DNA from 3 places in the Streptomyces sp. NPDC002130 genome. Region 1 is predicted to be linked to each of the others. Evidence: predicted binding sites of a transcription regulator. Region 1 holds the regulator's gene; each other region holds the start of a gene.
What was found. The regulator HrcA, encoded in region 1, represses chaperone genes, less so after heat shock. The targets are predictions, from matches to a motif close to TTNGCACTCNGNNNNNCNGAGTGCNAA.

Region 1 (4,533 bases):
GATCTCCTGGTACATCCCGTCGGCGGTCTTGTACCCGGCGGCCAGGAATCCGAGCCCGCCCGCCTCGCACACGGCCGCGGCGAGCTGCGGTACGGAGACGCCGCCCGCCATGGGGGCCTGCACGATCGGGTGGGGGAAGAGATCGGTCAGTGCGGAGGACATGACGGCATGTTGTCACGTCCTCCGAACAACTCCGAAACCGGCCTGCCGACTGGCATAGACCAGAAGCACGCCCGGCGTCAGCGCCCGTTGAAGGCGTCCTTCAGCCGAGAGAACAACCCTTGCTGCCCCGGCTGGAACTGCCCCGTGGGCCGTTCCTCGCCGCGGAGTTTGGAGAGCTCGCGCAGCAGGCGCTCCTGCTCCGGGTCGAGCTTGGTCGGGGTCTGGACCTCGACGTGGACGATGAGGTCGCCGCGTCCGCCGCCGCGCAGATGCGTGACGCCCCGGCCGTGCAGCGGGATCGACTGGCCGGACTGGGTGCCCGGGCGGATGTCGACCTCCTCCATGCCGTCGAGCGTCTCCAGCGGCACCTTCGTGCCGAGGGACGCCGCCGTCATCGGGATCGTCACCGTGCAGTGCAGGTCGTCGCCGCGCCGCTGGAACGTGCTGTGCGGCAGCTCGTGGATCTCGACGTAGAGGTCACCGGCCGGACCGCCACCGGGGCCGACCTCGCCCTCGCCGGCGAGCTGGATGCGCGTGCCGTTGTCGACACCGGCCGGGATCTTGACCGTGAGCGTGCGGCGGGACCGCACGCGGCCGTCGCCCGCGCACTCCGGGCACGGGGTCGGGACGACCGTGCCGAAGCCCTGGCACTGCGGGCACGGGCGGGACGTCATGACCTGGCCCAGGAAGGACCGGGTGACCTGCGAGACCTCACCGCGGCCGCGGCACATGTCACACGTCTGGGCGGAGGTGCCCGGGGCCGCGCCCTCACCGCTGCAGGTGTTGCAGACGACGGCCGTGTCGACCTGGATGTCCTTCGTCGTACCGAAGGCCGCCTCGTCGAGCTCGACCTCGATACGGATCATCGCGTCCTGGCCGCGGCGGGTGCGCGAGCGCGGTCCGCGCTGCGACGCCGTGCCGAAGAACGCGTCCATGATGTCCGAGAAGTTCCCGAAGCCGCCGGCTCCGAAGCCGCCCGCGCCGCCGCCACCGGCCTGCGAGAGCGGGTCGCCACCGAGGTCGTAGACCTGCTTCTTCTGCGGGTCCGACAGCACCTCGTAAGCGGCGTTGATCTCCTTGAACCGCTCCTGGGTCTTCGGATCGGGGTTGACGTCCGGGTGCAGCTCGCGGGCGAGCCGCCGGAAGGCCTTCTTGATCTCTTCCTGCGACGCGTCGCGGCGCACGCCGAGTACGGCGTAGTAGTCCGTGGCCACTACGACTCCGCCAGGATCTGTCCGACGTACCGTGCCACTGCGCGTACCGCTCCCATCGTTCCCGGGTAGTCCATGCGGGTCGGTCCGACCACGCCGAGCTTGGCGACTGCCTCGCCGCCCGAACCGTAGCCGACCGACACGACGGACGTGGAGTTGAGTCCTTCGTGGGCGTTCTCGTGACCGATCCGTACGGTCACGCCCGGATCCTTCGCCTCGCCGAGCAGCTTGAGGAGCACGACCTGCTCCTCCAGCGCCTCCAGCACCGGCCGGATCGTGAGAGGGAAGTCATGCCCGAAGCGGGTCAGATTGGCGGTGCCGCCGATCATCAGCCGCTCCTCGTTCTCCTCGACGAGCGTCTCCAGAAGTGTGGAGAGCACCGTGGAGACCGTACCCCGGTCCTCGTGCTCGAACGCCTCGGGGAGATCCTCCACCAGACTCGGCACATCCGCGAAACGGCGGTTCGCCACGCGGCTGTTGAGCCGCGCGCGCAGATCCGCGAGCGAGGCGTCGCCGAAGGGCGCCGGGCAGTCGACGACCCGCTGCTCGACCCGTCCGGTGTCCGTGATCAGCACGAGCATCACGCGCGCGGGCGCCAGGGAGAGCAGCTCCACGTGCCGCACGGTCGAGCGGGTCAGCGACGGGTACTGCACGACGGCGACCTGACGCGTGAGCTGCGCGAGCAGCCGTACCGTACGCGCCACGACGTCGTCGAGGTCGACGGCACCCTCGAGGAAGTTCTGGATCGCGCGCCGCTCGGGCGCTGTCATCGGCTTGACGCCGGCGAGCTTGTCGACGAACAGCCGGTAGCCCTTGTCGGTGGGGATGCGCCCGGCACTGGTGTGCGGCTGGGCGATGTACCCCTCGTCCTCGAGGGCCGCCATGTCGTTGCGGACGGTGGCCGGGGAGACGCCCAGGCTGTGCCGCTCGGTGAGGGCCTTGGAGCCCACCGGCTCCTCGGTGCCGACGTAGTCCTGGACGATGGCGCGCAGCACCTGAAGCCTGCGTTCACTGAGCATCGCGCACACCTCCAGAAGTCTCCGCCTGCTTGCCCTGCCGGTCCGGCCTGGCACTCTGCGCGTGCGAGTGCCAGCATCCCCGGCCCAGTGTACGGCGGTGGGGTACACCCCCGGCAAGGCTGGTCGTGCGGCGCCGTGCCCCGAGCGGGGCGCACCGCTAGCGTCGCCGTATGACGGTGACTTGGGAAGACCTCGGATGGGAGCGCGTGGCCGCTGGAGTGGGGCGGTGCCGGCTGCCGGTGTGGGACTGCACGATCGGGCTGGTCGCCGGCGAGGGGGCGGTCCTCATGATCGACGCGGGGTCGAGCCTCGCCGAGGGCGCGAAACTGGGCGCGCAGGCGCGGGCGCTCACGGGTCACCGTGTGACACATCTCGCGCTGACCCATCCGCACTTCGACCATGTCTTCGGCACCGCGGCGCTCCCGGACACCGAGGTGTTCGGCGCGGTGGGCGTGGACGCGGTGCTGTCGCGGGTGCGGGACCGCGAGGAACTGCGCGAGGACGCGGTGCGCCAGGGCCTGGCGGCGCCCACGGCCGAGAAGGCGGCGGAGCGGCTGGTCCCGCCCGGCCACCTGGTCTCCGGCGAGTGGACGCTCGACCTGGGCGGCGGCCGGCAGGTGCTGCTGGCGAACGTCGGGCCGGGGCACACCGCGCACGACCTGGCGGTGCTGGTGCCCGGTGATCCGGAAGTGGTGTTCTGCGGCGATCTGGTCGAGGAGTCCGGCGAGCCCCAGGCGGGCCCGGACGCGGTGCCGTCGCAGTGGCCTGCCGCCCTCGACCGGCTGCTCGACCTGGGTGGTGAGGACGCGGTGTACGTGCCCGGTCACGGAGCGGTGGTGGACGCGGCGTTCGTGCGGGCGCAACGGGACGCGCTGGCGGCGCGTTTCGGCGTGTCGCGGTGATCGCCGTCCGCCTTCTCCTATCGTCATTCGAATGCGCCAGTACTCCGCCGATCTGACCCCGCCGTGGAAGAAGCCGAAGCCGGTGCCCGAGGTCGCGGCGGAGCCGGGCCTGGTGGTGGAGGAGCCGGGGACCGGTTTCTGCGGCGCGGTGATCCGCTGCGAGGCGGGCACGGTGACGCTGGAGGACCGCTTCGGCAAGCACCGGGTGTTCCCGATGGAGCCGCGCGGTTTCCTCCTGGAGGGCAGGGTGGTGACCCTCGTCCGCCCCGCGCCCGGCGGCCCGGCGCGTCCCACCCGCACGGCCTCGGGGTCGGTCGCCGTCCCCGGCGCACGGGCCCGCGTGGCCCGCGCCGGCCGCATCTACGTCGAGGGCCGCCACGACGCCGAGCTGGTGGAGAAGGTGTGGGGCGACGACCTGCGCATCGAGGGCGTGGTCGTGGAGTACCTGGAGGGCGTCGACGACCTGCCGTCGATCGTCGAGAGCTTCGCCCCCGGCCCGGACGCGCGGCTGGGCGTCCTCGTGGACCACCTGGTCCCGGGCTCGAAGGAGTGGCGCATCGCACAGTCGGTGACGAGCGAGCACGCCCTGGTCGTGGGCCACCCCTACATCGACATCTGGGAGGCGGTGAAACCGTCGTCCCTGGGCATCGAAGCGTGGCCCCGGGTGCCGCGCGGGCAGGACTGGAAGACCGGGGTGTGCCGGGCATTGGGCTGGCCGGAGAACACGGGGGCGGCCTGGCAGCGGATCCTGTCGGGCGTCCACTCGTACAAGGACCTGGAACCGGAGCTGCTGGGCCGGGTGGAAGAACTGATCGACTTCGTCACTGCGTAGCTGCCCAACCGCCTGACAGCGGGCCTACACGCCGCCCCAGCTGCGCGCCTGCACGCCTCCCCAGCTGCGGGCATGCGTGCCGCCCCAGCTGCGGGCATGCGTGCCGCTAAGGGCGGCACGGGTGGGCGCAGCGGCACCTCGTCGCGCCGAGTTGCGCATCGCCCTGCCCCCGGCACCGACCCCGAGCACCTCAGTCCACGAGGTCCCGGACAACCCCGTCCGCCAGCAGCCGCCCGCGCAAGGTCAGCACAGCCCGACCCTCCGCATAGGGCCCCTCCTGGAGCAACCCTTCGGACAAGGCCCGCCGAGACGCCGCGATCCCCTCCTCCCGCAGCAGCGACAACGGCACCCCCTCCCGAAGCCGCAGCTCCAGCAGGATCCGCTCGACCCTCCGGTCCTCATCGGAC
Region 2 (4,533 bases), on a different contig from region 1:
GTGCACCGCCTCGGCGACCTTCGCCCAGCCCGCGAGCTGCTCGTCGCCGTGGAACCGCGGCACGCTGTCGCTCTGCCCGGCCGACTCGTGGCCGACGTAGGTGCCCTCCGTGACGATCAGGCCGACTCCGGCGGCGGCGCGGCGCGCGTAGTACGACACGACGTCCTCGCCGGGCACGCCGCCCGGGGAGAACATGCGGGTCATCGGCGCCATCGCGATCCGGTTCGGAACGGTCAGGCCGCCCAGCGTTACGGGCCGGGACAGGATTTCGGCGGCGCGGGAGGCGGAGGCGGCGACAGTCACGTGGGGGCTCACTTTCGGATACCGGAGGGTATGTGCATGCGCATAGGACCTAACCTTCAACCATCCGGGCCCACGCGGCCATCCCACCCCCGCTGTGATCCCGGACACGCGCCCCGCCCATGTCCCGGACACGCCCGAGGGCGGCACCTCCTGCCGGAACAGGAGGTGCCGCCCTCGGTAAGGACGTTGATCAACCCTGGGGTCGATCAGAAGTCCATGTCACCGCCCGGCATGCCGCCGCCGGCGGGCGCGGCGGCCTTCTCCGGCTTGTCGGCGATGACGGCCTCGGTGGTGAGGAACAGCGCGGCGATGGAGGCGGCGTTCTGCAGGGCAGAGCGGGTCACCTTCGCCGGGTCGATGATGCCCTCGGCGATCATGTCGACGTACTCACCGGTCGCGGCGTTCAGGCCGTGGCCGACGGTGAGGTTGCGGACCTTCTCCACGACGACGCCGCCCTCGAGACCACCGTTGACGGCGATCTGCTTCAGCGGGGCCTCCAGCGCGAGCTTCACGGCGTTGGCGCCGGTCGCCTCGTCACCGTCGAGCTCCAGCTTCTCGAAGACCTGGGAGGCCTGCAGCAAGGCCACGCCACCACCGGCGACGATGCCCTCCTCGACGGCCGCCTTGGCGTTGCGCACGGCGTCCTCGATGCGGTGCTTGCGCTCCTTGAGCTCCACCTCGGTGGCGGCACCGGCCTTGATGACCGCGACACCGCCGGCGAGCTTCGCCAGGCGCTCCTGCAGCTTCTCGCGGTCGTAGTCCGAGTCGCTGTTCTCGATCTCGGCGCGGATCTGGTTGACGCGGCCCTGGACCTGGTCGGCCGAGCCGGCACCGTCGACGATGGTGGTCTCGTCCTTGGTGATGACGACCTTGCGGGCCTTGCCCAGCAGGTCGAGCGTGGCGTTCTCCAGCTTGAGGCCGACCTCCTCGGAGATCACCTCGCCGCCGGTGAGGATGCCGATGTCCTGCAGCATCGCCTTGCGGCGGTCGCCGAAGCCCGGGGCCTTGACGGCGACGGACTTGAAGGTGCCGCGGATCTTGTTGACGACCAGGGTCGACAGGGCCTCGCCCTCGACGTCCTCGGCGATGATCAGCAGCGGCTTGCCGGACTGCATGACCTTCTCGAGGAGCGGCAGCAGGTCCTTGACGTTGCTGATCTTCGAGTTGGCGATCAGGATGTACGGGTCGTCGAGGACGGCCTCCATACGCTCCATGTCGGTGGCGAAGTACGCCGAGATGTAGCCCTTGTCGAAGCGCATACCCTCGGTGAGCTCCAGCTCCAGACCGAAGGTCTGGGACTCCTCGACGGTGATGACGCCTTCCTTGCCGACCTTGTCCATGGCCTCGGCGATGAGCTCGCCGATCTGGGTGTCGGCGGCGGAGATGGAGGCCGTGGAGGCGATCTGCTCCTTGGTCTCGACGTCCTTGGCCTGCTCCAGCAGGGCGGCGGAGACGGCCTCGACGGCCTTCTCGATACCGCGCTTGAGGGCCATCGGGTTGGCGCCGGCGGCTACGTTGCGCAGACCCTCCTTGACCAGGGCCTGGGCGAGAACGGTCGCGGTGGTCGTACCGTCACCGGCGACGTCGTCCGTCTTCTTGGCGACTTCCTTGACCAGCTCGGCGCCGATCTTCTCGTACGGGTCCTCGAGCTCGATCTCCTTGGCGATGGAGACACCATCGTTGGTGATCGTGGGCGCGCCCCACTTCTTCTCGAGGACGACGTTGCGGCCCTTGGGGCCGAGCGTCACCTTGACGGCGTCCGCGAGCTGGTTCATGCCGCGCTCGAGGCCGCGCCGCGCCTCCTCGTCGAACGCGATGATCTTGGCCATGTGAAGTGGTCCCTCCAGGACTGGGGGTGATTACTTCGGACCGCGCCCGCGCCCGCGACGGACGGCTCGCTTGCCTTGTGGTTCCTTCCCACCCGGCCTGCGGGCCTCACCGACCCGGTCCTTACGTTGTCACTCTCACCTTCAGAGTGCTAACGCAATGATTAGCACTCGACCCCTGCGAGTGCAAGCGCCTCCGGGGGATCGGGCGGGGGCGTCAGCCGCCCGCGAACACCGCCCGGCGAGCCCTTCGAACACGCGGAAGGGCCCGCACCCCGGGGGGTACGGGCCCTTCTGAGAAGACCGGTCGCTTGAGCGTTGGTCGTGGTGCGCGTTCAGGCAGAGACGCGAACCATGTCGGCCTGCGGTCCCTTCTGACCCTGCGAGATCTCGAACTCGACCCGCTGGCCCTCTTCAAGGGTGCGGTAGCCGTCCATCTGAATCGCGCTGTAGTGGACGAAAACATCCGCACCACCGTCGACCGCGATGAAGCCGTACCCCTTCTCCGCGTTGAACCACTTGACGGTGCCCTGAGCCATGCCTAACTCCCCTATTACTGGCCCTTGCACAGATCCACACTTCGCGGACCCGGGTCAGACCTCACCCCCCACGGTTGGGGGCGTGCGCCGGAACGCGTCGACCGCGGCTGAATGTATCTGTCCAACTGCCGTCTGCAACAGGTCAATCGGACGAGAATTCTGGACGCGCAGGGTCCGGAATGTGGGGAGAATTCGCCCGAATTCAGGGCAAGTCGGGCCACACAAAGGGAACAAAAGCCGCAAAAGACATACACACTTTGGCTACATCTTGTCGGGCTCGTAGCGGGAATTCAGGGTTCCGATCAGGGAATCGGGACCGCGTTCCCCAACTGTACCGCGCTCAACCACACAGAATTGCCCCCTCCGCTTCTCTCACGGAGGGGGCAATTCGATAAACTCTCAGTGACCGTCGTTACCGAAGGTAACAATCAAGCCGGTCGACCGGTTCAGCCGCCGGCGACGGCAGGAATGATCGACACTCCGGCACCGTCCGGCGTGGCCGTCTCCAGACCCTGTTCGAACCGCACGTCGTCGTCGTTGACGTACACGTTGACGAACCGCCGCAGCTTGCCCTGGTCGTCCAGCACCCGGGCGGCGATCCCGGTGTGGTTCTTCTCCAGATCGGCGATGACCTCACCGAGGTTCGCGCCCTCGGCGGCGACCTCGGCCTGCCCGCCGGTGTAGGTGCGCAGGATGGTGGGGATGCGAACGGTGACGCTCATGACTTCAAAACCTCCGGTTGGGGTGGCGGACCTGCTTTCAGGGGCGCGGGGAACTGCGCGACCAGCCCCCCACGGGCCCGCAGCCGACAACGATCAGACGAGCCCGGCCTCACGGAACGAATCAAGGTTGGGGCGAATGGTCGCCGTCAGACCCGTGTCCGCCACCGCGTCCAGCGTCTTGAGGCCATCCCCGGTGTTGAGCACCACCGTCGTCTTCGACGGATCCAGCAGCCCGGTCTCGATCAGCTTCTTGGTGACACCCACGGTCACACCACCGGCGGTCTCCGCGAAGATCCCCTCGGTCCGCGCAAGGATCTTGATCGCCTCGACGACCTGCTCGTCCGTAACGTCCTCCACCGCACCGCCGGTCCGCCGCGCGATGTCCAGCACGTACGGCCCGTCCGCCGGGTTGCCGATGGCGAGGGACTTGGCGATCGTGTCCGGCTTCTGCGGGCGCACCACGTCGTGCCCGGCCTTGAACGCCGTGGACACCGGCGAACAGCCGAGCGCCTGCGCACCGAAGATCTTGTACGGCTTGTCCTCGACCAGACCGAGCTTGATCAGCTCCTGGAGGCCCTTGTCGATCTTCGTCAGCTGCGAGCCGGAGGCGATCGGCACGACGAGCTGGTCCGGCAGCTGCCAGCCGAGCTGCTCACAGATCTCGTATGCGAGGGTCTTGGAACCCTCCGCGTAGTACGGCCGCAGGTTGACGTTGACGAAGCCCCAGCCCTCACCGGCCGGGTCGCCGATCAGCTCGGAGCAGAAGCGGTTCACATCGTCGTAGTTGCCCTCGATGCCGACGAGCTCGCCGCCGTAGATCGCGGCCATGACGACCTTGCCCTGCTCCAGGTCGTGCGGGATGAACACGCAAGAGCGGAAGCCGGCGCGGGCCGCGGCGGCACCCACGGCGCCGGCGAGGTTGCCGGTGGAGGAGCAGGAGAGCGTGGTGAAGCCGAAGGCGCGGGCGGCCTCCAGGGCCTGGGCGACGACGCGGTCCTTGAAGGAGTGCGTCGGGTTGCCGGAGTCGTCCTTCACGAACAGCTTGCCGGCGTCGACACCCAGCTCGCGCGCGAGGTTGTCGGCCTTGACGAGCGCGGTCCAGCCCGGGTTGATGTTCGGCTTGTCCGCCACGTCGGCCGGGAC
Region 3 (4,533 bases), on a different contig from region 1:
GAGGTTGTCCTCGAGGACCTTCACGGCGTGGACGAGCGCGGAGCCACCACCGGAGACGATGCCCTCCTCGACCGCGGCGCGGGTCGCGGAGATGGCGTCCTCCAGACGGTGCTTGCGCTCCTTGAGCTCGACCTCGGTGGCGGCACCCACGCGGATGACGCACACGCCGCCGGCCAGCTTCGCGAGGCGCTCCTGGAGCTTCTCGCGGTCCCAGTCGGAGTCGGTGGACTCGATCTCGGCCTTGATCTGGGCGACGCGGCCCTGCACGTCGTCCTTGTTGCCGGCGCCGTCGACGACCGTGGTGTCGTCCTTGGTGACGGTGACGCGGCGGGCGGAGCCGAGCACGTCCAGGCCGACCTGGTCGAGCTTGAGGCCGACCTCCTCGGAGACGACCGTGGCGCCGGTGAGGACCGCGAGGTCCTGCAGCATCGCCTTGCGGCGGTCGCCGAAGCCGGGGGCCTTCACGGCGACGGCGTTGAACGTGCCGCGGATCTTGTTCACGACGAGGGTGGAGAGGGCCTCGCCCTCGACGTCCTCGGCGATGATCAGCAGCGGCTTGGAGGCGTTGGACTGGATGACCTTCTCCAGCAGCGGCAGGAGGTCCGCGATGGCGGAGATCTTGCCCTGCGTGATGAGGATGTACGGGTCGTCCAGGACGGCTTCCATGCGCTCCTGGTCCGTCACGAAGTACGGCGACAGGTAGCCCTTGTCGAAGGCCATGCCCTCGGTGAAGTCCAGCTCCAGGCCGAAGGTGTTGGACTCCTCGACGGTGATGACACCGTCCTTGCCGACCTTGTCCATCGCCTCGGCGATGAGCTCGCCGACCTGCTGGTCCTGGGCGGACAGCGCGGCGACGGCGGCGATGTCGGACTTCTCGTCGATCGGGCGGGCCGACGCGAGCAGGTCCTCGGAAACGGCGGCGACGGCGGCGTCGATGCCCTTCTTCAGGGCGGCCGGGGAGGCACCGGCGGCGACGTTCTTCAGGCCCTCGCGCACGAGCGCCTGGGCGAGCACGGTCGCGGTGGTCGTACCGTCACCCGCGATGTCGTTGGTCTTGGTCGCCACCTCCTTGACCAGCTGGGCACCGAGGTTCTCGTACGGGTCCTCGACCTCGACCTCACGGGCGATGGTCACACCGTCGTTGGTGATGGTGGGAGCGCCGAACTTCTTGTCGATGACGACGTTGCGGCCCTTGGGGCCGATCGTCACCTTGACCGTGTCGGCAAGCTTGTTGACGCCGCGCTCGAGGGCGCGACGGGCGTCCTCGTCGAACTTCAGGATCTTCGCCATGGGAGCGTGAGCCCTCTTCCGGAATCTGGGATATACGGCACTGCGCCCCGGGCGCCCGGCTTATTGGCGATAGCGGGGGCCAGGGGCGCAGTTCAAAGCAAGGTGCTTGGGGTGAATTACTTCTCGACGATCGCGAGCACGTCGCGGGCCGAGAGGACGAGGTACTCCTCGCCGTTGTACTTCACCTCGGTGCCGCCGTACTTGCTGTAGAGCACGACGTCGCCGACGGAGACGTCGAGCGGAAGACGGTTGCCGTCCTCGAAGCGGCCCGGGCCCACGGCCAGGACGACGCCCTCCTGGGGCTTCTCCTTGGCGGTGTCCGGGATGACCAGGCCAGAGGCGGTGGTCTGCTCGGCGTCGAGCGGCTGGACCACGATGCGGTCCTCGAGCGGCTTGATGGCAACCTTGGAGCTGGTGGTCGTCACGATCCGACCTCCCCCTTCGGAGATCTCACGGGGTTAACTGTCTGAGGTGGCGACCAGGTGGATCCGTCGTCGCGGGTGCCGGACCTGCCCGTCGCTGTGTTGGCACTCTCCAGTGGGGAGTGCCAGAGCCGAGACTATGACTGCGATTAGCACTCGGTCAAGCGGACTGCTAATTGCGTGCGGCGCGTCGGGCAGGTGCGCTCTCCAGGTGGTCCTCGAGCCGCCCCACCCGCAGCCCCCTCGCCTCGATCTCGCGCAGCAGCCGCACCGTCCGTTCGGCCAGGGTCGGCGACCCCGTCCCGCCCGACGGCACCGAGACGATGTCGCCGGCCCGCAGGCCGGGCTCGCCGCGGGTGTACGTCAGTTCGCCGTCGGCGTTCAGGGACGCGCGCCACAGGACGATCGCGGCGATGCCGCAGTCGGCGGCGGCGCGCAGGGTCGTCCTGTCGTAGGTGCCGTGGGGCGGACGGAAGAGGCGGGGGACGATGCCGAAGCGGGAGCGGAGTTTGTGCTGCTGGCCGCAGATCTCGGCGCGCTGGCCGGCGTAGGGCAGGCCGCGCAGGGCGGGGTGGTCGAGGGTGTGGTTCTGGATGGACGCGCCGACCGCGCGCAGCCGGGCGAAATGGCCGTAGCCGGGTCCCACGACGCTGTCCGTGAGGAACAGGCTGACCGGGAGCCGCCGTTCGCGGACGAGGCCGACGAAGCGGGGGTCGCGTTCGGCGCCGTCGTCGTAGGTGAGGAAGACGACGGGTTCGCGGGTGGCGACGTGGTCCACGACGGGCGGCAGCCGACGCGTGTCGTTCACCCCGCGCGCCGGGTCCCGGGCCCGGCCGTCGGCGGTGCCCGGCCGCTCACCCGCCACCCCGGAGCAGCCGGCCAGCAGGGCCGCGCACAGCAGTACGGCGGCCTGGCGCCTCACAGGTAGTCCTCCAGCCGCCCGACCGCGTACCCCTGAGCCGTGACCTTGTTCAGGAAGCGGCGGATCATGTCGGCCATGGTGCCCTTCCACTGGTCACGACCCCGGAAGTGCGTGAGGACGATGTCACCCGGATGCAGCCTCCGGCCCCCGTCGCGGTACTCCCAGTGGTCGGCGAAGACCTCCTCGTTCCACAGGGGCACGTACGCGATGCCGCAGGTCTTGGCGGCCCGCAGGGTCGCCCGGTCGTAGCTGCCGTAGGGCGGGCGGAAGAGGGTGGGGCGTTTGCCGAACCGCCTCTCCATGTAGCGCTGCATGCCGCAGATCTCGCGCTTCTGCTTCCGGTAGGACAGGCCGCGCAGGTTGGGGTGGTTGAGGGTGTGGTTGTGCAGTACGACGCCCCGGGACTGCATCTTCCGGAAGTAGCGGGTGTCGTTCCTGACCAGGTAGCCGCTGAGGAAGGCGCTGTACGGGACGTCCAGGTCGCTCATCATCCGCAGGAACGCCGGGTCCTTCTCGGCGCCGTCGTCGATGGTGAGGAAGACGACCTTGTCCCGGGTGGGGATCCTCGTGAAGACGGGCGGGAGGTCCAGCTCCCGGTGGTCGTCCACCTCGAAGCCCTTGCGGGTCCTGATCCTGGGCTTCTTCGCGGGGGCGGGCGGGGCGGCCGACGGGGTCCTGCGCAGACCCCAGCGGTGCGCGGCGGCGACCCGGGCGGCGTGCGCGGCGCGCAGCTTGGTGGCGTAGGAGTCGAGCGCGCGGGCCGGGGGCGCGTCGAGGGGCTGCTGGCCGCCGGCCGGGGTGACCTGGTCGCCGCCGTCCTGCGCGCAGCCGGAGGCGAGGGCGGCGAGGACGAGCACGGCGAGGACGATCCGTACGCCGGCGGACGTCCGTCCCGACGCCCGGCTTTTGTCATTTTGTACGACTGCTCGCATGATGCCGGATCCTCGCAGCCCCCTCCCGGCGATCCCGGTCCGACACCGCGACCGGCGCCCACCATCCACCGACTGGCCCACACACGGGCCGAACACCGCGAGGGGCCGGCTCAGCCGTCGCTCGCACCGGACCGGCCACCGCCCTCCTCCCCCGTGGCCGACAATGATCCGGTGAACGACCTCGCCCTCCTCCTCACCCCCGAAGGCCGCGCTCTCCTCGACGAGGTGCGGGACACCGATCCTGCGCAGGAGCTGGCCGTCGCGACCCGGTTGCGCCGCGAGCACCCCGCCGAGCTGGTGTCGGCGGCGCTGGGCCAGGCGCGGCTGCGGCAGCGGGCGGTGGTGAAGTTCGGGTCCGAGGACGCGGGCCGGATGTTCTTCACGCCGAACGGCGTCGAGCAGTCGACCCGGGCGAGCGTGGCGGCCTACCGGGCCCGGCGCATGGCCGAGTCGGGCATCACCTCGGTCGCCGACCTGTGCTGTGGCATCGGCGGTGACGCGATCGCGCTGGCCCGCGCCGGAATCCGGGTCCTGGCCGTGGACCGGGACCCGCAGACCGCCGCCGCGGCGCGGGCCAACGCCGATGCGCTGGATTTGGCCGGTCTCGTCGAGGTGCGCGAGGCGGACGTGACGGAGGTGGACACGGCCGGTTTTGACGCCGTGTTCGTAGACCCGGCCCGGCGCGGCGGACGCGGCCGGATCTTCGACCCCGAGGCCTACTCACCGCCCCTGTCCTGGGCGGTCGCCGCCGCCCGCCGGGCCTCTCGCGCCGCCGCTCTGAAGATCGCCCCCGGCATCCCGCACGAGGCGGTCCCCGAGGACGCCGAGGCCGAGTGGATCTCCGACGGCGGGGACGTCAAGGAGGCGGTGCTGTGGTTCGGCACCGAGCCGGGGGCGGTCCGGGCGACCCTCCTGCCGGGCCCCCGCACCCTGCTCTCCCGCGGCCTGCCCGACCCGGACGTCCGCC

Region 2: groL (chaperonin GroEL) is a predicted target of HrcA. The motif match lies at 2,259-2,285, and genes of this name have one in related genera.
Region 3: groES (co-chaperone GroES) is a predicted target of HrcA. The motif match lies at 1,815-1,841, and genes of this name have one in related genera.

The regions. Positions count from the first base shown of each region.
Region 1 is NZ_JBEOXI010000083.1:23,478-28,010, reverse strand. Features, by position in the region: gene ABT116_RS17910 (nitronate monooxygenase) at 1-162, opposite strand, end outside; gene dnaJ (molecular chaperone DnaJ) at 240-1,376, opposite strand; gene hrcA (heat-inducible transcriptional repressor HrcA) at 1,376-2,392, opposite strand; gene ABT116_RS17895 (MBL fold metallo-hydrolase) at 2,563-3,294, shown strand; gene ABT116_RS17890 (DUF3097 domain-containing protein) at 3,326-4,126, shown strand; gene hemW (radical SAM family heme chaperone HemW) at 4,317-4,533, opposite strand, start outside.
Region 2 is NZ_JBEOXI010000006.1:56,129-60,661, reverse strand. Features, by position in the region: gene ABT116_RS02265 (NADH:flavin oxidoreductase) at 1-303, opposite strand, end outside; gene groL (chaperonin GroEL) at 510-2,132, opposite strand; gene ABT116_RS02255 (cold-shock protein) at 2,465-2,668, opposite strand; gene ABT116_RS02250 (MoaD/ThiS family protein) at 3,115-3,390, opposite strand; gene thrC (threonine synthase) at 3,484-4,533, opposite strand, start outside.
Region 3 is NZ_JBEOXI010000380.1:494-5,026, forward strand. Features, by position in the region: gene groL (chaperonin GroEL) at 1-1,290, opposite strand, end outside; gene groES (co-chaperone GroES) at 1,407-1,715, opposite strand; gene ABT116_RS38875 (polysaccharide deacetylase family protein) at 1,885-2,634, opposite strand; gene ABT116_RS38880 (polysaccharide deacetylase family protein) at 2,631-3,566, opposite strand; gene ABT116_RS38885 (class I SAM-dependent methyltransferase) at 3,738-4,533, shown strand, end outside.